DNA from 3 places in the Streptomyces sp. GL_140 genome. Region 2 is predicted to be linked to each of the others. Evidence: riboswitches for the same ligand, from Rfam matches in the RefSeq annotation. Region 2 holds a riboswitch; each other region holds the start of a gene.
What was found. Region 2 has a riboswitch for cobalamin ahead of AC3IYJ_RS37330 (aldehyde dehydrogenase family protein). Riboswitches for the same ligand answer to the same signal wherever they lie in the genome.

Region 1: another riboswitch for cobalamin. It lies ahead of metE (5-methyltetrahydropteroyltriglutamate--homocysteine S-methyltransferase); the one in region 2 lies ahead of AC3IYJ_RS37330 (aldehyde dehydrogenase family protein).
Region 3: another riboswitch for cobalamin. It lies ahead of AC3IYJ_RS26080 (ribonucleoside-diphosphate reductase subunit alpha); the one in region 2 lies ahead of AC3IYJ_RS37330 (aldehyde dehydrogenase family protein).

Annotation. Positions count from the first base shown of each region.
Region 1 is NZ_CM174404.1:866,045-872,180, forward strand. It holds gene AC3IYJ_RS04090 (lysine N(6)-hydroxylase/L-ornithine N(5)-oxygenase family protein) at 108-1,478, opposite strand; gene AC3IYJ_RS04095 (methionyl-tRNA formyltransferase) at 1,741-2,688, shown strand; gene AC3IYJ_RS04100 (GNAT family N-acetyltransferase) at 2,803-3,513, opposite strand; cobalamin riboswitch at 3,696-3,923, shown strand; gene metE (5-methyltetrahydropteroyltriglutamate--homocysteine S-methyltransferase) at 4,089-6,136, shown strand, end outside.
Region 2 is NZ_CM174404.1:8,027,925-8,034,060, reverse strand. It holds gene AC3IYJ_RS37350 (carbohydrate ABC transporter permease) at 1-123, shown strand, start outside; gene AC3IYJ_RS37345 (carbohydrate ABC transporter permease) at 128-1,051, shown strand; gene AC3IYJ_RS37340 (GH1 family beta-glucosidase) at 1,143-2,585, shown strand; gene AC3IYJ_RS37335 (FKBP-type peptidyl-prolyl cis-trans isomerase) at 2,720-3,124, shown strand; cobalamin riboswitch at 3,257-3,427, shown strand; partial or broken gene AC3IYJ_RS37330 (aldehyde dehydrogenase family protein) at 3,617-4,216, shown strand; one part of gene AC3IYJ_RS37325 (IS5 family transposase) at 4,258-4,606, shown strand; one part of gene AC3IYJ_RS37325 (IS5 family transposase) at 4,606-5,066, shown strand; partial or broken gene AC3IYJ_RS37320 (aldehyde dehydrogenase family protein) at 5,072-5,977, shown strand; gene AC3IYJ_RS37315 (acyl-CoA dehydrogenase family protein) at 5,974-6,136, shown strand, end outside.
Region 3 is NZ_CM174404.1:5,596,040-5,602,175, reverse strand. It holds gene AC3IYJ_RS26105 (extracellular solute-binding protein) at 1-199, opposite strand, end outside; gene AC3IYJ_RS26100 (GntR family transcriptional regulator) at 495-1,259, shown strand; gene AC3IYJ_RS26095 (carbon starvation CstA family protein) at 1,483-3,633, shown strand; gene AC3IYJ_RS26090 (CstA-like transporter-associated (seleno)protein) at 3,630-3,827, shown strand; gene AC3IYJ_RS26085 (GNAT family N-acetyltransferase) at 3,922-4,419, shown strand; cobalamin riboswitch at 4,486-4,614, shown strand; gene AC3IYJ_RS26080 (ribonucleoside-diphosphate reductase subunit alpha) at 4,772-6,136, shown strand, end outside.

The DNA.
Region 1 (6,136 bases), 7.2 Mb from region 2:
ACCAAGAGGCACGGAAATTCCTTCTTCGTGATCTATGGCGTGCAAACACTACTGCCGTGCCTGCCGGTGCGAACGCACCACAGGCACGGCAATGGGCCGGGGCCGAGCTACTGGACGGCCGCCTGGCGGGCGCCGCTCTCGGCTCCCCCGGCAACCGTCCGACCCTGCCCGGGAAGGGAGTTGAGGTTCCGTTCGAGGATCGAGTCGAGTATCTCGCCGACCCGTACCGCGGTGTTGGACAGCAGGGAGGAGGTGATCCCGTGGGTGTGCTCGGTGCCGCCCTGGAGGTAGATGCCGCAGCTCAGTGCGAGGTCGGTCGTCACGCGGTAGTCGCGCTCCACCCGGACCCGGCCCTGCTCGTCGCGGTGGCACAGCTCGGCGACCTCGCCGAGCAGGCCCAGGCCGTCCGCCTGCATGTACCCGGTGGCGCACACCACGACATCGGCGTCCAGCACGTCCTCCTCGCCGGTGACGAGGGACTTGACGGTGGCGCGGACCCCGTCGGCCGTCTCCTCCACGCCGGTCAGGCGCGAGACGTTCAGGAAGCGGAGCCGCTCGGTGCCGAGCACCTTCTCCTGGTACGACTGGCGGTACAGGTCGTCGATGAGGTCGATGTCCACCACGGAGTAGTTGGTGTTGCCGTGGTAGTCCATCAGCCGGCGCTTGACGTCCTCCGGCGCCGAGTAGTACTCGTCCACCGCCTGGGGGTCGAAGATGCGGTTGGCGAAGCTGCTGTCGTCCGCCGGGCTGTAGCCGTAGCGGGAGAAGACCGCGCAGACCTCGGCCTGCGGGAAGCGGCGGTGCAGGTAGGCGACGTTCTCGGCGGCGCTCTGGCCCGCGCCCACCACGATGAAGCGGGTGGGCTCGCCGCCTTCCAGGCCGTCCACCTTGGTCAGCAGGTCGGAGTTGTGCCAGACGTGCTCGGTCCGGCCGACGCCCTCGGGCATGACCGGGCGCAGCCCGGTTCCGACGATGAGGTTGCGGGCCCGGTGGACAACGACCTCGTCGCCGGAGCGCGCGGTCACGTCGAGGTACTCGATCACGCCGTCACGCACGACGGGCTCGACGGAGACGACCTGGTGGCCGTACGAGACCATGTCGTCGACCTTGGCCGCGGCCCACTCGAGGTAGTCGTGGAACTCCACCCGGAGCGGGAACAGGTTCTTGTGGTTGACGAAGTCGATCAAGCGGCCCTTGCTCTGCAGGTAGCAGAGGAAGCTGTATTCGCTGGTCGGGTTCCGGAGCGTCACCAGGTCCTTCATGAAGGACACTTGCATCGTCGCGTCATCGATGAGCATGCCGCGGTGCCACCCGAAGCGGGGCTGCTGCTCGAAGAAGTGAGCGGTGACCGCCTCCTGCCTTCCGACACGAGCGTTGTGCTCGCTGAGCGCGAGCGCCATTGCCACGTTCGACGGCCCGAAGCCGATACCGATCAGATCGTGGATCAGTGGTGCGTCGCCAGGAAGAGCCTGTGACATGTCACTCCCATTTGGTGCGGGACAGCCGCCTGCCAGGCGTCTTGTCAGGGGTGGGGGAAAGGGGGAGTCCAGGCACACCGGTGACCGGCAGCCGAGTGGAACTTAGGTAAAGCTAACCTGATCCAGGGGCGCTGTCGACCAGACAAATCGGGCAACGCGTTCACACTCGGGTCAATCGAGCCCGGAATCGGGGCTGTTGCATCGTTAGGTAAGGCTTGCTTTACTTACGTCTGCTCATTCGCTCATCTGAGGAGGAACCCCGATGCGGGTCGTCATGTTCGGTTATCAGACCTGGGGTCATCGCACCCTCAAGGCGCTCCTGGATTCCGAGCACGAGGTCGTGATGGTCGTGACGCACCCCAAGAGCGAGCACGCTTACGAGAAGATCTGGAGCGACTCGGTCGCCGACCTCGCCGAGGAGCACGGCGTCCCGGTCGTCATCCGCAACCGCCCGGACGACGAGGAGCTGTTCCAGCAGCTCAAGGCGGCCGACCCGGACATCCTCGTCGCCAACAACTGGCGCACCTGGATCCCGCCGCGCATCTACACCCTGCCGCAGTACGGCACCCTCAACGTGCACGACTCGCTGCTGCCCAAGTACGCCGGCTTCTCCCCGCTGATCTGGGCCCTCATCAACGGCGAGTCCGAAGTGGGCGTCACCGCGCACATGATGGACGAGGTCCTCGACGCCGGCGACATCGTCATGCAGCACTCGATCCCCGTCGGCCCGACGGACACGACCACGGACCTCTTCCACAAGACGGTCGACCTCATCGCCCCGGTCACGATCGGCGCCCTCGACCTGATCGCTTCCGGGCGGACCGAGTTCACGAAGCAGGACCGGAGCCAGGCCACCTTCTTCCACAAGAGGGCCGAGGAGGACATCCGGATCGACTGGTCCTGGCCCGCCGAGGTCCTGGAGCGCCTGGTCCGCGCCCAGTCGGCCCCGTACCCGTCCGCCTTCGCCTTCCACAAGGGCAAGCGCCTCGAAGTGCTCTCCGCCGTCGTGTCCGAGGGCCTGTACGGCGGGACCCCCGGCCGCATCTTCTACCGGGAGGGCGACGGCGTGGTCGTCGTCGCCGGGGCCGACGCCCGCACGGGCCGCAACCACGGCCTGGCCATCACCCGCGTACGGACCGAGGACGGCCGGGAGCTGCCCGCGACCGAGTACTTCACCTCCATGGGCGGCTACCTGACGAGCCGTCCCTGAAGCCGGAGGCAGCCTGGCCGCTGCCTCCATTTGATCGCCGACCCGCCCCGGCCGTCCCCCGGGCGGGTCGGCTTTCGCCGTCGCGGCGTCACGCGGCCCGCGCGGCCGGGAGCGTCACGGAGTGCGGAAGCCCCGGAAGGTCACGTGCTTGCGGGTCTCGAAGCCGAGCCGTTCGTAGAGGGCGATCGCAGTTCCGTTCGCCTCCGCCACGTGCAGGAAGGGCCGTTCGCCGCGCGCCACGATCCGTTCCACGAGCGCACCGACCAGACGGGCGGCGTACCCTCGCCCGCGCGCCTCGGGAGCAGTGCAGACAGCGCTGATCTCGGTCCAGCCCGGAGGCCGGAGCCGCTCGCCCGCCATCGCCACCAACGTGCCGTTGTCGCGGATGCCGAGGTAGGTGCCGAGCTCGTGGGTGCGCGGCCAGAAGGGCCCCGGCCGGGTCCGCTCGATGAAATCGAGCATTTCGGGCACGTTGTCCGCGCCCAGCTCGACCACACCGGTGTCCGGCCCGGCACCGGGGCGGACGGGCCGGCTGGTCGGTGCGCTCGTGGAACGGATCATCTGGCGGCCCTCGAGGTCGAAGACCGGCTCCCAGCCGGGCGGCGGATCGGCCGGGCAGCTGAACATGTCGGCGAATTCGCCCGGACCGAGCAGCCGCGCCAGGTCGGCCCATTCCGCCGCGCCCGCGTCGGCGGAGACCGAGGAGAAGGTCGCGACGCCCGGAAGGTAGGTGGCGGCCCGGCCGATCCGGCGGGCGAACCGTGCGTGGTGGCCGCCGAGTGACTGGCCGACCGGGTCGTCGAGTGCCGGGTCGTCGCGATTCATCGTGCGGTACGTCTCCTGTCGTGCGCGGGAGCTGGTCGCCCGGGCCACTGGAAGCCTAGGCCGTGGGGCGCGGCGAGCAGTGACCCGGGTGCACCACCCGCCCTCGGCTCTCCCCCCGCGCGGGCATCACGATTCGGCATCCGGTATCTGGACTTCTCTCCTCATTCTTTAGTTCGGCCGCCTAGTGTGGATCTCGCAGCTGGTTCGCCCCCGTCCGCCAGGCGGGATGCGTCGTAAGAGGGAACCCGGTGGGAATCCGGGACTGCCCCGCAGCGGTGAGTGGGAACGACCGCTGTCATACGCACTGGGACCGGACAACGGTCCTGGGAAGCGACGGCCAGTAGGTGCCCGCCGGGAGACCGGCAGGCGTGCCCGCGAGTCCGAAGACCTGCCACTGCCCGCACGCGGACGATTCCGCATGCGGAGATCCCGGTGACCTCGTGGGCGGGTCGGCGTACACAGCGAGCGGCACGTGCGGCGTTCTCCCGCCACGTGGTCCGCGCGTTCTGTCCTCCCTTCGCGTCCACGTCCCGTCATCGGGGCGTTCCTGGACACATCTCGCGAAGGAGAGTTCCGTGACAGCCAAGCCCGCAGCCGCGGCAGCACGAGCCACCGTGTACGGCTACCCCCGCCAGGGTCAGAACCGCGAACTGAAGAAGGCGGTCGAGGGCTACTGGAAGGGCCGCGTCACCGCCGAAGCCCTCCGCCGGACCGCGGCCGACCTGCGCCGTTCGAACTGGCAGCAGCTGGCCGACGCAGGCGTCCACGAAGTGCCGACCGGTGATTCCTCGTACTACGACCACGTCCTGGACACCAGTGTCATGGTCGGTGCCGTCCCCGCCCGCCACCGCGCGGCCGTCGAGGCCGACGTGCTCGACGGGTACTTCGCGATGGCCCGCGGCACACAGGACGTGGCCCCGCTGGAGATGACCAAGTGGTTCGACACCAACTACCACTACCTCGTCCCGGAACTCGGCCCCGACACCGTCTTCGCCGCCGACTCCACCAAGCAGGTCACGGAGCTGGGGGAAGCCCTCGCCCTCGGACACACCGCCCGTCCCGTCCTCGTCGGCCCCCTCACCTACCTGCTGCTCGCCAAGCCCGCGCCGGGCGTGGCCCCCGACTTCGAGCCGCTGACCCTGCTCGACCGGCTGCTGCCCGTCTACGCCCAGGTCCTCGCCGACCTGCGCGCCGCGGGCGCCGAGTGGGTCCAGCTGGACGAGCCGGCCCTGGTCCAGGACCGCACCCCGGCCGAACTGAACGCCGCCGCCCGCGCCTACCGCGAGCTGGGAGGTGCCACCGACCGGCCGAAGCTGCTCGTCGCCTCCTACTTCGGCCGGCTCGGCGACGCGCTGCAGGTACTCGCCGCCGCCCCGGTGGAGGGTCTCGCCCTCGACTTCACCGACTCCGCCGCCGCGAACCTGGACGGTCTCGCTGCGGTCGGCGGGCTGCCGGGCAAGCGCCTGGTCGCGGGCGTGGTCAACGGCCGCAACATCTGGATCAACGACTACCAGAAGTCCCTGTCCACCCTGGGAACCCTGCTCGGGCTGGCCGAGCGGGTGGACGTGGCCGCTTCCTGCTCGCTGCTGCACGTCCCGCTGGACGCCGCCGCCGAGCGGGAGGTCGACCCGCAGGTGCGGCGCTGGCTGGCCTTCGCCCGCCAGAAGACCACGGAGATCGTCACCCTCGCCCGGGGCCTGGCCCAGGGCACCGACGTGATCGCCGCCGAGCTGGCGGCCAACCGCGCCGACCTCGCCTCCCGCGCCGGCTCCGCCCTCACCCACGACCCCGCCGTCCGTGCCCGTACCGCGGCCGTCACCGACGCGGACGGCCGGCGGTCCCAGTCGTACGCCGAGCGCTCCGCCGCCCAGCGCACCCACCTGGGGCTGCCGCTCCTGCCGACCACCACCATCGGCTCGTTCCCGCAGACCGACGAGCTCCGCGTGGCCCGCGCCGACCTGCGCTCCGGGCGGATCGACGCCGCCGGGTACGAGGCACGCATCAAGGCCGAGATCGCGGAGGTGGTGTCCTTCCAGGAGAAGACCGGCATCGACGTCCTCGTGCACGGCGAGCCCGAACGCAACGACATGGTCCAGTACTTCGCGGAACAGCTGACCGGTTACGTCGCCACGCAGCACGGCTGGGTGCAGTCGTACGGCACCCGGTACGTGCGCCCGCCGGTTCTCGCCGGCGACATCTCCCGCCCCGAGCCGATGACCGTCCGCTGGACCTCGTACGCGCAGGCCCTGACGGCCAAGCCCGTGAAGGGGATGCTGACAGGACCGGTCACCATGCTCGCCTGGTCCTTCGTACGCGACGACCAGCCGCTTGGCGACACCGCCCGACAGGTCGCCCTCGCCCTGCGCGACGAGGTCAACGACCTTGAGGACGCGGGCACTTCCGTCATCCAGGTGGACGAGCCCGCGCTGCGCGAGACGCTCCCGCTGCGCGCCGCCGACCACGCCGAATACCTGGAGTGGGCCACCGAATCCTTCCGCCTCACCACCAGCGGTGTCCGGCCGGACACCCAGATCCACACCCACATGTGCTACGCCGAGTTCGGCGACATCGTCCAGGCCATCGACGACCTCGACGCCGACGTCATCAGCCTGGAGGCCGCCCG
Region 2 (6,136 bases):
CTCATCGGCGGCATCCAGGCCCTGATCACCCGCTCGAACCGCAACCGCAACCGCGACCTCAGGCGCGGCCGCCGCACCACCGGCGGCCCCGCCGGCCACATTCGCAAGAAGGCGGGGAGCTGAGCTCATGGCCCACGCACTCGACACGACAAAAGCAACAACAACAACGACCACGACCTCCACCGCCAAGGCGCCGCGCGCCGGCCGGTTCCGCCAGTCGGCGGGACGCCAGCACCACGCCGGACCGCTGACCTACGTACTGCTCGGGCTGGCGGCCCTCGTCTCCCTCTTTCCCCTGTACTGGAACCTCGTAGCCGCTTCCCACTCCGGCGAGCGTGTGGTCAAGGCGCCGGCTCCGCTGCTGCCCGGCCCCCGCCTCTTCGACAACCTCTCCTTCGCCTGGAACCAGGTCGACATGGGTGAGGCCCTGGTCAACACGACCGTCGTGGCCGGGCTCGTGGCCCTGTCCACCGTCCTGTTCTCCACCCTGGCCGGCTTCGCCTTCGCCAAACTGCCCTTCAAGGGCCGCGGCGCGCTGCTCACCCTCGTGGTGGCCACCATGACCATTCCGCCGCAGCTCAGCGTGATCCCGCTCTACCAGATCATCACCGACCTCGGCTGGGTCGATCAGCTCCAGTCCGTCGTACTGCCCTCGCTGGTGGCGGCCTTCGGCGTGTTCTTCATGCGCCAGTACCTCATCGAGGCCCTCCCGGTGGAGCTGGTGGAGGCGGCCCGGATGGACGGCGCCCACAGCCTGCGCATTGTCTGGCACGTGGTGTTCCCCGTGGCGCGGCCCGCAATGGCGGTGCTCGGAATGCTCGTCTTCGTGCAGGCCTGGAACGACTTCTTCTGGCCCTTCATCGCCCTGACCCCCGACGGGAACCCCACGCTCCAGGTCGCCCTGGCCGGCCTCGGCGCGGGCAACCACACGGTCGACCAGGCCGTCGTACTGACCGGGGCGCTCATCTCCACGCTGCCGTTGCTCCTGGTCTTCGCCGTACTCGGCAAGCACATCGTGGGTGGCATCACTGCCGGCGCCGTCAAGAACTGACCGGCCGACCAAGAACCGCCTCCTCCCCCTCTCTCCCCCTTCCCCCCTGTCCGCACCGCATCATCCAAGCTCGCGTTGGGAGCGCTCTCCTATGACCGCGTCCGAGACCCGGCCACTCACCACCGTCCGCACCTTCCCGCCCGGCTTCCTGTGGGGCACGGCCACCGCCGCGTACCAGATCGAGGGCGCCGCCCGCGAGGACGGCCGGACCCCGTCCATCTGGGACACCTTCTCCCACACCCCGGGCAAGGTGTTCGAGGGCCACACCGGGGACGTGGCCGTCGACCACTACCACCGGTTCCCCGAGGACGTCCGCCTGATGTCAGAACTGGGCCTGGGCGCCTACCGGTTCTCCGTCTCCTGGTCCCGGGTCCAGCCGACCGGCCGGGGGCCGGCCGTCCAGAAGGGCCTGGACTTCTACCGCCGGCTCGTCGACGAACTGCTGGCCGCCGGAATCGAACCCGCTCTCACCCTCTACCACTGGGACCTGCCACAGGAGTTGGAGGACGCGGGCGGCTGGCCCGAGCGCGCCATCGCCGAGCGGTTCGCCGAGTACGCGGGTATCGTGGCCGACGCCCTCGGCGACCGGGTGAAGCACTGGATCACCCTCAACGAGCCCTGGTGCAGCGCGTTCCTCGGCTACGGATCCGGCGTCCACGCGCCGGGCCGCACCGACCCGGTCGCCGCCCTGCGCGCGGCCCACCACCTCAACCTCGGCCACGGCCTCGCCGTGAAGGCCCTGCGGTCCGCACTGCCCGGCGACGCCCGGCTCGCAGTCTCCCTCAACCTCCACGAGGTCCGCCCCCTGACCCCGTCGCCCGAGGACCGGGACGCGGCCCGGCGCATCGACGCCGTGGGCAACCAGATCTGGCTCGGCCCCATGCTGGAGGGTGCCTACCCCCAGGACCTGCTGGCGGACACCGCCCACCTGACCGACTGGGCCTTCGTCCGGGACGGCGACGCCGCCACGATCCACCAGCCCCTGGACCTGCTCGCCGTCAACTACTACACCCCGACGGTCGTCTCGTACGCGGTGAAGGGCGCGGAGCGGCCGCAGGACGACGGTCACGGGAACAGCGCGTACTCGCCCTGGCCGGGAGCGGACCAGGTCGCCTTCCACCGTGCGCCGGGCGAGCGCACCGCGATGGGCTGGCCGGTGGACGCGGGCGCCCTGTACGACCTGCTGACCCGCACCGCCGCCCGCTATCCGGGCCTGCCGCTGGTCATCAGCGAGAACGGAGCCGCGTACGAGGACGAGGTCGGCCCGGACGGCACGGTCCACGACCCGGAGCGCGCCGCGTACGTCCACGCGCACCTCGATGCCGTACACCGGGCGATCTCCGACGGCGCGGACGTACGCGGCTACTTCCTGTGGTCCCTCCTCGACAACTTCGAGTGGTCCTACGGCTACGCCAAACGGTTCGGTGCGATCCACGTCGACTACGACACCCTGGAGCGCACGCCCAAGTCGAGCGCCCACTGGTACGCGGCCGTGGCACGCACGGGCGAGCTGCACGTTCCCGGTAGCGCATAGAGCCCTGCGGGTCGCTCCGGTTCACGGATTCCGCCGGCATCCTCGGTAGCGTGGCCATCTGCTGCATGGAGCGTCCATGTGTCCGGATGGTCCGTGCGCGGGCTTCCGGCGGAAAGTGATGAGGCGAGGCGGCCATGAGTGAACTGACGAAGCCCGAGGTCGATGTTCCGGAGGGTGATGCTCCTGCCGAGCTGACCGTCCGGGACCTGGTCGTCGGGGACGGGCCCGAGGTGAAGCCGGGGATGGTGGTCAGGGTCCACTACGTCGGGGTGACCTTCGCCTCCGGGAAGGAGTTCGACGCCTCCTGGGACCGCGGCGAGCCGTTCAAGTTCGCCCTGGGCAGCGGCAAGGTCATCAAGGGGTGGGACCGGGGGGTGAGGGGGATGAAGGTCGGCGGCCGGCGCGAGATCATCGTTCCCCCGCGGCTCGGCTACGGCAACCAGTCGCCCTCGCGGCTGATCCCGGCGGGCTCGACCCTCGTCTTCGTGGTCGACCTGATCGACTCGTATTCGAGCACGACCGGGTGGAGCAACTCCTAGCACCTCGACCTGCTTGATCTCCGCTCGGCCGTCGCGCTCGCGCCGGCCGACGTGCGCGCGGACCATGCGATTGAGCCAACTACGGGCGCGCCGACGCCGGGGGTGGACTTACTAGGACGTCCAACTATATGTTCGTGGGCAAAGGTCCGCGGTGCAGGGAAGCCGGTGAGAAACCGGCACGGTCCCGCCACTGTGACCGGGGAGTGTGCTGCCATCCACACGCCACTGACGAGGTCTGTCGGGAAGGCGGGCGGCACGCGGGGATCCGGGAGTCAGGATACCGGCCGCGGAACGTTCCGTGTTGTCCACGAGGATGGAGCAGACACGCATGGCACCGGTTTGTACCCACGACCCTGGTGATCCGGCGGAGCGCGCGCACCACCTTTCCGCGCGCTCGTAGTTCTCACGACCTTCCCCGCGGCGTGCCCCATCCGGCCCGTCCGCGGCTGCGTCGTGCCATCCCCGGATCCAACCTGACGAGAGCAGGCACCCATGGTCCGCGAGCTCACCCATTTCATCGGCGGCAAGCACACCACCGGCACCTCCGGCCTCTTCGCCGACGTGTACGACCCCAACACCGGCTCGGTACAGGCGCGCGTGCCGCTCGCCGGGCGCGTCGACACCGAGGCCGCCATCGAGAACGCGCAGGAGGCGCAGGCCGAGTGGGGCCAGTGGAACCCGCAGCGCCGTTCACGCGTACTGCTGCGCTTCCTGCAACTGGTCGAAGGGGAAAGGGACTCGATCGCTCGGCTGCTGTCCGCCGAGCACGGCAAGACCGTCGCCGACGCCCACGGCGACCTGCAACGCGGGCTGGAGGTGGTCGAGTTCGCCGCCGGGATTCCGCACCTCATCAAGGGCGAATTCAGCGACAACGTGAGCACCGGGATCGACGTGCACTCCCTGCGCACGCCGCTGGGCGTCGTCGCCGGGATCACCCCCTTCAACTTCCCCGCGATGATCCCCCTTTGGCAGGCCGCCCCCGCCCTGGCCTGCGGGAACTCCTTCGTCCTGAAGCCCTCCGAGCGCGATCCGTCCGTACCGCTGCGGCTGGCCGAGCTGTTCCTGGAGGCGGGCCTGCCGCCGGGCGTGCTCAGAAGTCATCTCATTTGGGCTTCGCGGGTAGACTGTCGGCCATGGTGGGGATCGTTGAACGGCTGGTGCCGGACGAGCTGTGGGAGCTGTTCCAGCGGGTGGTGCCGGACGCGCCGTCGCGGCCTCAGGGCGGTGGGCGGCGCCGGCATGGTGACCGTGAAGTACTGGCCGCGATCGTGTTCGTCGCGACGTCGGGTTGTACCTGGCAGCAGCTTCCCAAGGCATCGTTCGGCCCCTCGGGGGCGACAGCCCACCGACGATTCTCCGAGTGGAGCGAGGCCCGGGTGTGGGCCAAGCTCCACCGGCTGGTCCTCGACGAACTCGGCGTCCGCGGTGAACTCGACTGGTCCCGCTGCGCGATCGACTCGGTGAACATGAGGGCCCTGAAAAGGGGGATCTGACAGGTCCGAATCCTGTGGATCGGGGCAAGTTCGGCTCGAAGATCCACTTGATCACCGAGCGGACCGGTCTGCCCCTGTCCGTCGCGATCTCGGGCGCGAACCTGCACGACAGCCAGGCTCTCGAGCCCCTTGTCCGCGGCATACCGCCCATCCGATCCCGCCGCGGACGCCGACGACGCAAGCCCGGCAAGCTCCACGCGGACAAGGGCTACGACTACGCCCACCTGCGACGATGGTTACGCGGACGCGGCATCAGACACCGCATCGCCCGCAGAGGCATCGAGTCCTCACAACGGCTCGGCCGCCACAGATGGGTGGTCGAAAGGACCATGTCCTGGCTCGCCGGCTGCCGACGCCTGCACCGCCGCTACGAACGCAAGGCCGAACACTTCCTCGCCTTCACCAGCATCGCCTGCACCCTCATCTGCTACCGCAGACTGACCAAATGAGATGACTTCTCAATGTGGTCAACGGCGGCAAGGAAGCCGTCGACACCCTCCTCGAAGACCCCCGGGTCCAGGCACTCGGGTTCGTCGGGTCCACCCCGATCGCCGCGTACGTCTACGCCACCGCCGCCGCGCACGGCAAGCGCGCCCAGTGCTTCGGCGGCGCCAAGAACCACATGATCGTGATGCCCGACGCCGATCTGGACCAGGCCGTCGACGCGCTCGTGGGCGCCGGGTACGGATCGGCCGGGGAACGCTGCATGGCCGTCTCCGTCGCCGTCCCCGTCGGCGAGGAGACCGCGGACGCGCTGGTCGCGAAGTTGAAGGAGCGCCTCGCCACCTTGCGCGTGGGCCGCTCCGACGATCCCGAGGCCGACTTCGGGCCCCTGGTCAGCCGTGACGCGCTCGACCGGGTCGAGCGCTACGTCGGCATCGGCGCCACCGAGGGCGCCGAACTCGTCGTCGACGGGCGCGGGTTCACCCTTCCCGGCCACGAGAACGGCTACTTCACCGGTGCCAGCCTCTTCGACCGGGTCACCCCCGGCATGCGGATCTACCGCGAGGAGATCTTCGGCCCGGTGTTGAGCGTCGTACGGGCAGCCGACTACGAGGAGGCGCTGCGCCTGCCCACGGAGCACCCGTACGGCAACGGCGTCGCGATCTTCACCCGGGACGGGGACACCGCCCGCGACTTCACCCGCCGGGTGGGCGTCGGCATGGTCGGTGTCAACGTACCGATCCCGATCCCGGTGGCCTACCACACCTTCGGCGGCTGGAAGCGGTCCGGTTTCGGCGACCTCAACCAGCACGGAGCCGACTCGATCCGGTTCTACACCCGTACGAAGACCGTCACCTCGCGCTGGCCCTCCGGGGCCAGGGAGGGTGCGAGCTTCACCATCCCGACGACGGGATGAGCGCGATGAGCACCACGACCGAAGAACGGCTCGCCCTGGCGGAGGTCACCCTCGACTTCGCGCAGGAGCAGTTGGCCCCCCACGCCGTCACCTGGGACCTGACCAAACACTTCCCACTCGACGTGATCCGCCGGGCCGCCGGCCTCGGGCTCGGCGGCG
Region 3 (6,136 bases), 2.4 Mb from region 2:
TCGCGATGACCGCGTCGTCGGCCGCCTTGACCAGATCGGGCCAGTTCTTCTGCGCGTCGACCGTCAGCCAGACGGTGATCTCCTTGGCGCCGGAGGCCTTGTCAGCGGTACCGGTCCCCTTGCTGTCAGACCCACCACACGCCGCGAGGCCGATAACCATGCCCGCGACTCCGACTGCCGCAATGAGCTTGCGCTTCACGCCACCCTCCTCAGGGATGCTGCCTGCAACTTCCCTTGCCCGCCGCGGTGACTCAAAAGCACCAAGTACTGCCCGTGGGGCCGGGATCTGATCCATATTGGTGTAGACCAGTAACGGGAGCTTGGCCTAGACCTTTAGGGGTGTCAAGGGTCTAATGAGCGGGTGCTCGGTCCGTTATCGGACCGACACCTGGGGGAGGGAGGAGGCCTGCCCTCCCGCCCGTGTCACGATGTGACCGCACATATCGGAGGAGCCGGTGACGGCAACGAAACTGGAGTCGGGAAGGCGGGCGGCGATGGCCACCGAAGGGGCGACCACGGAGCCGGATGGCGGGGCGGCCACTCGTACGGCTCGCGTGCCCAAGTACTACCGACTCAAGCGGCACTTGCTCGACATGACCGAGACGCTGCCGCCGGGCACACCGGTACCGCCGGAGCGCACGCTCGCGGCCGAATTCGACACCTCGCGGACCACGGTCCGACAGGCGCTCCAGGAGCTCGTCGTCGAAGGGCGACTGGAAAGGATCCAGGGCAAGGGCACCTTCGTCGCCAAGCCGAAGGTCTCCCAGCCCCTCCAACTCTCGTCCTACACCGAGGACATGAGGGCCCAGGGCCTGGAACCCACCTCCCAGCTCCTGGACATCGGCTACGTGACGGCCGACGACACCCTCGCCGGCCTGCTCAAGATCGCCACCGGGGGCCGGGTCCTGCGCATCGAGCGCCTTCGACTGGCCAGCGGCGAGCCGATGGCCATCGAGACCACCCATCTCTCGGCCAAGCGCTTCCCCGCGCTGCGCCGCTCGCTCGTCAAGTACACCTCCCTCTACACCGCCCTCGCCGAGGTGTACGACGTGCGCCTGGCGGAGGCCGAGGAGACCATCGAGACCTCGCTGGCCACCCCGAGGGAGGCCGGACTGCTCGGCACGGACGTCGGACTGCCGATGCTGATGCTTTCCCGCCATTCGCTGGACGCCGACGGGGAGCCCGTCGAGTGGGTGCGTTCGGTCTACCGCGGCGATCGTTACAAGTTCGTCGCCCGACTCCAGCGCCCCGCGGTCTGATTCGTAGTTGACTCTCGTTCCGCTATGCGGACGGGGGGTTACGCCCACCGGGCGGCCCCCCGTAGATTCCCTGCGCTTACGCAGATGATCAACGAGGGGACCAGGGATCATGCCTGAACCGGAAGCAACGGAAACAGAACGGAACACGGCGGGTCCGGGCACCACGCCGGGCTCGCCTTCGCCGTCACAGGGCCCCGAGGGTGCCACGGGGGCGCTGGGGCGCATGTCTCCCCGCTCCGTGGTCCTGTGGGTGCTCGTCGGGCTCGTCGGCGCCATCGGCTGGGGCGTGCTGGCGCTCTCCCGCGGCGAGGAGATCTCGGCCGCGTGGCTGCTCGCCGCCGCGCTGGGTTCGTACGCGATCGGCTACCGCTTCTACGCGCGCTTCATCGCGGACCGCGTCCTGAAGGTGGACCGGACCCGGGCCACTCCCGCCGAACGCCTCGACAACGGTGTCGACTTCCACCCGACCGACCGACGGGTGCTTTTCGGCCATCACTTCGCCGCCGTCGCCGGCGCCGGCCCGCTGGTGGGTCCCGTACTCGCCTCGCAGATGGGCTACCTGCCCGGCACCATCTGGATCGTCGCGGGCGTGATCTTCGCGGGCGCGGTCCAGGACATGGTCACGCTCTTCTTCTCCACCCGGCGCAACGGCCGTTCGCTCGGCCAGATGGCCCGGGACGAGATCGGCCCGGTCGGCGGTGCGGCCGCGCTCGTCGCCGTCTTCGCCATCATGATCATCCTGCTGGCCGTGCTGGCACTGGTCATCGTCAACGCGCTGGCGCACTCCCCGTGGGGCGTCTTCTCCATCGGCATGACCATCCCGATCGCCCTCTTCATGGGCTTCTACCTGCGCGTCCTGCGCCCGGGCCGGGTCACCGAGGTCTCCCTCGTCGGCGTCGCGCTGCTGCTCCTGGCCATCGTCGCGGGCGGCTGGGTCGCGGAGTCCTCGCTGGCGGACACCTTCACCCTGGAGAAGGAGACGCTGGTCATCTGGATGATCGCGTACGGGTTCGTGGCGTCCGTGCTGCCGGTCTGGATGCTGCTCGCCCCGCGCGACTACCTCTCCACCTTCATGAAGGTCGGCACCATCGGCCTGCTGGCCGTGGGCGTGGTCGTCTCCATGCCGGTCCTGAGGATGCCCGCGGTCACCGACTTCGCCTCGCGCGGCGACGGCCCGGTCTTCGCCGGCTCGATGTTCCCCTTCGTCTTCATCACCATCGCCTGCGGAGCGCTGTCCGGGTTCCACTCGCTGGTCTCCTCCGGCACCACCCCGAAGATGATCCAGAAGGAGACCCAGGTCCGGGTCATCGGCTACGGCGCGATGCTGACCGAGTCCTTCGTCGCCGTCATGGCGATCATCGCGGCCTGCATCATCGACCCGGGCCTGTACTTCGCGGTCAACTCCCCCGCCGGAGTCGTCGGCGCCACCGTCCAGACCGCCTCCGAGGCGGTCGCCCACTTCGGCTTCGCCATCTCCCCCGAAGCCCTCGCGCAGGCCGCGAAGGACGTGGAGGAGACCAGCCTGCTGTCCCGCACGGGCGGCGCACCGACCTTCGCACTCGGAATGTCGGAGATCTTCTCGTCCGTGGTCGGCGGCTCCTCGATGAAGGCCTTCTGGTACCACTTCGCGATCATGTTCGAGGCCCTGTTCATCCTGACCACGGTCGACGCGGGCACCCGCGTGGGCCGGTTCATGCTCCAGGACACCCTCGGCAACGTGCACAAGTCCTTCAAGGACATCAGCTGGAAGCCGGGCGTCTGGTTCGCCAGCGCGATCGTCGTCGGCGGCTGGGGCTACTTCCTGTGGGTCGGCGTCAAGGACCCGCTGGGCGGCATCAACCAGCTCTTCCCGCTGTTCGGGATCGCGAACCAGCTGCTCGCGGCGGTCGCCCTGGCCGTCTGCACCACGCTGCTGGTCAAGTCGGGCCGCCTCAAGTGGGCCTGGGTGACGGGTGTCCCGCTGGCGTGGGACGTGGCCGTCACCCTCACCGCCAGCTACCAGAAGATCTTCTCGGACAACCCGAAGATCGGCTTCTTCGCGCAGCGGGACCTCTACCAGGACGGCATCGACGCCGGCAAGATCCTCAAGCCCGCGAAGAACCTGGACGAGATGCACACCGTGGTCACCAACGCCACGGTCGACGGGGTCCTCTCGGTCCTCTTCGCACTGCTGATCGTCATCGTCCTGCTCGACGCGGCCCGGACCTGCTTCAACGCCGTCCGCAAGCCGGAGTCCGTCACCCTGGCCGAGACCCCGTGGACCGAGTCCCGGATCATCGCCCCGGCCGGGCTGATCCCCACCGCCGAGGAGCGCGCGGAGCTCGCCGCCGCCGGACTCGACTCGGGCGGGGGCCGCGTAAAGGAATCCGCGTGACGGGCCTGCGCCAGGTCCTGGACCGGGCCCGCTTCTACGTACGGGAGTTCTCCGGCGAGGCGGCGTACGACCACTACGTCGCCCACGCCCGCACCCACGACCCGGACGCGCAGGTGATGACCCGCCGGGCCTTCGAGCGGGCCCGCATGGACGCCCGCGAGGCCGACCCGCGCGAGGGGTTCCGCTGCTGCTGAGCACGGACCGCGCACACCGGGGCCGCCCCTCCTCCCGCCCCACCGGCGGGAGGCAGGGCGGCCCTTTCGCGCACCCTGTCGCACACTCGGTGCCATGGACATCGTCATCAGGGCGGCAACGGCCGCCGAATACGAAGAGCTGGGCGAGCTCACCGCACAGGCGTACCTCGGCGACGAGCTGCTGGACTTCGCCGAGGACGACCCCTACCTGGACCGGCTGCGCGACGTCGCCGGCCGGGCGGCCGACGCCGAAGTGATCGTCGCGGAGTACGAGGGCACGCTGCTCGGCAATGTGACCTTCGCCCCTCCCGGCAGCCCGCTCGCCCAGATCGCCGGCCCCCACGAGGCGGAGTTCCGGATGCTGGCCGTCTCGCCCGAAGCCCGCGGCCGGGGCGCCGGCGAGGCCCTGGTGCGCGCCTGCATGGCCCGCGCCCGGGAGCTGGAGGGCGTGACCCACCTGACGCTGTCGACCACCGAGAAGATGCTGGGAGCGCACCGGATCTACCACCGGCTGGGCTTCGTACGGACCCCGGAACGGGACTGGTACCCGGTCCCGGGCCTGCCCCTGCTCACCTACCGCGTCGAGCTGTAACAGCGCGCCACCGCCGACGGGCGACACAACATGTGGGGGCTACCGCGAGGGGCGGCCCCCACATGTATGCTCGTCCTCGCTGTCGTCGCAGGGGAATCCGGTGAGAATCCGGAACTGTCCCGCAACGGTATGAAATGCCCGGACCCGTTCGGTGCATCCACAAGTCCGAGGACCTGTCGACAGTGCGCCCGGATCGTCCGACCCGGGTGCCGATTCGTCCGGGCCTCGCGGTTGGGCCGGTGGACGTCACGTGGCGTATGCGTGCCCTGCCAGGTCCGCACTTCCCCGCGTGCGCCCCCTCGCGCCCCGCACCAACGGTGTTCCCGGAGCCGAGCGAGGGAGAGCTCCCCCCGTGACCATCGCGCCTTCCGCACCGCGCGCCGAGTCCGACCCGTCCGCCTATGAGGGTCCGGGGGCCGCGCTGTTGCGCACGCTCACCGAGCTGACCGCCGATCTGCCCGACACCGACCCCGGCCGGGTCGCCGCCGCCGCGCTGCGCGGCCGCAGCGCGGCCGCCGACGAGGCGGAGCTGCGTACGCTCGCCACCGAGGCGGCCGCCGGGCTGATCTCCGAGGACCCGGCGTACTCCCGGCTCGCCGCCCGGCTGCTGACGCTGGCCGTCCGCGACGAGGCCGCCGGCCAGGGCTCCCTCTCGTTCTCCGGCTCCGTCGAGGTGGGTCACCGCGAAGGCCTGATCGCCGACCGCACCGCAGACTTCGTACGTCTCCACGCGAACCGGCTCGACGCGCTGGTCGAGCACTCGCTCGCCGAGGGCGCCGACGACCGCTTCGGCTTCTTCGGCCTGCGCACGCTGCACAGCCGCTACCTGCTGCGCCACCCGATCACCCGCCAGGTCATCGAGACCCCGCAGTACTTCATGCTGCGCGTGGCCTGCGGACTCGCCGAGAACGAGAGCGTTCAGGCCGTCGAGGAAGTCGCCTCCCTCTACCGGCTGATGAGCCGCCTGGACTACCTGCCGTCCTCCCCCACGCTCTTCAACTCCGGCACCCGGCACCCGCAGATGTCCTCCTGCTACCTGCTGGACTCCCCGCTGGACGAGCTCGACTCGATCTACGACCGCTACCACCAGGTCGCCCGCCTCTCCAAGCACGCCGGCGGCATCGGCCTGTCCTACTCGCGCATCCGGGCCCGCGGCTCCCTGATCCGCGGCACCAACGGCCACTCCAACGGCATCGTGCCGTTCCTCAAGACGCTGGACGCCTCCGTCGCCGCCGTCAACCAGGGCGGCCGCCGCAAGGGCGCCGCGGCCGTCTACCTGGAGACCTGGCACGCGGACATCGAGGAGTTCCTGGAGCTCCGCGACAACACCGGCGAGGACCAGCGCCGCACCCACAACCTGAACCTGGCGCACTGGGTGCCGGACGAGTTCATGCGCCGCGTGAACTCCGACGCCGACTGGTCGCTGTTCTCCCCGGCCGACGTCCCCGAGCTCGTCGACCTGTGGGGCGACGAGTTCGACGCCGCCTACCGCAAGGCCGAGGCCGGCGGCCTGGCCCGCAAGACCATCCCCGCCCGCGACCTGTACGGCCGGATGATGCGCACCCTCGCGCAGACCGGCCAGGGCTGGATGACCTTCAAGGACGCCTCCAACCGCACCGCGAACCAGACCGCGGAGCCGGGCACCGTCGTCCACTCCTCGAACCTGTGCACCGAGATCATCGAGGTCACCAACGACGGCGAGACGGCCGTCTGCAAC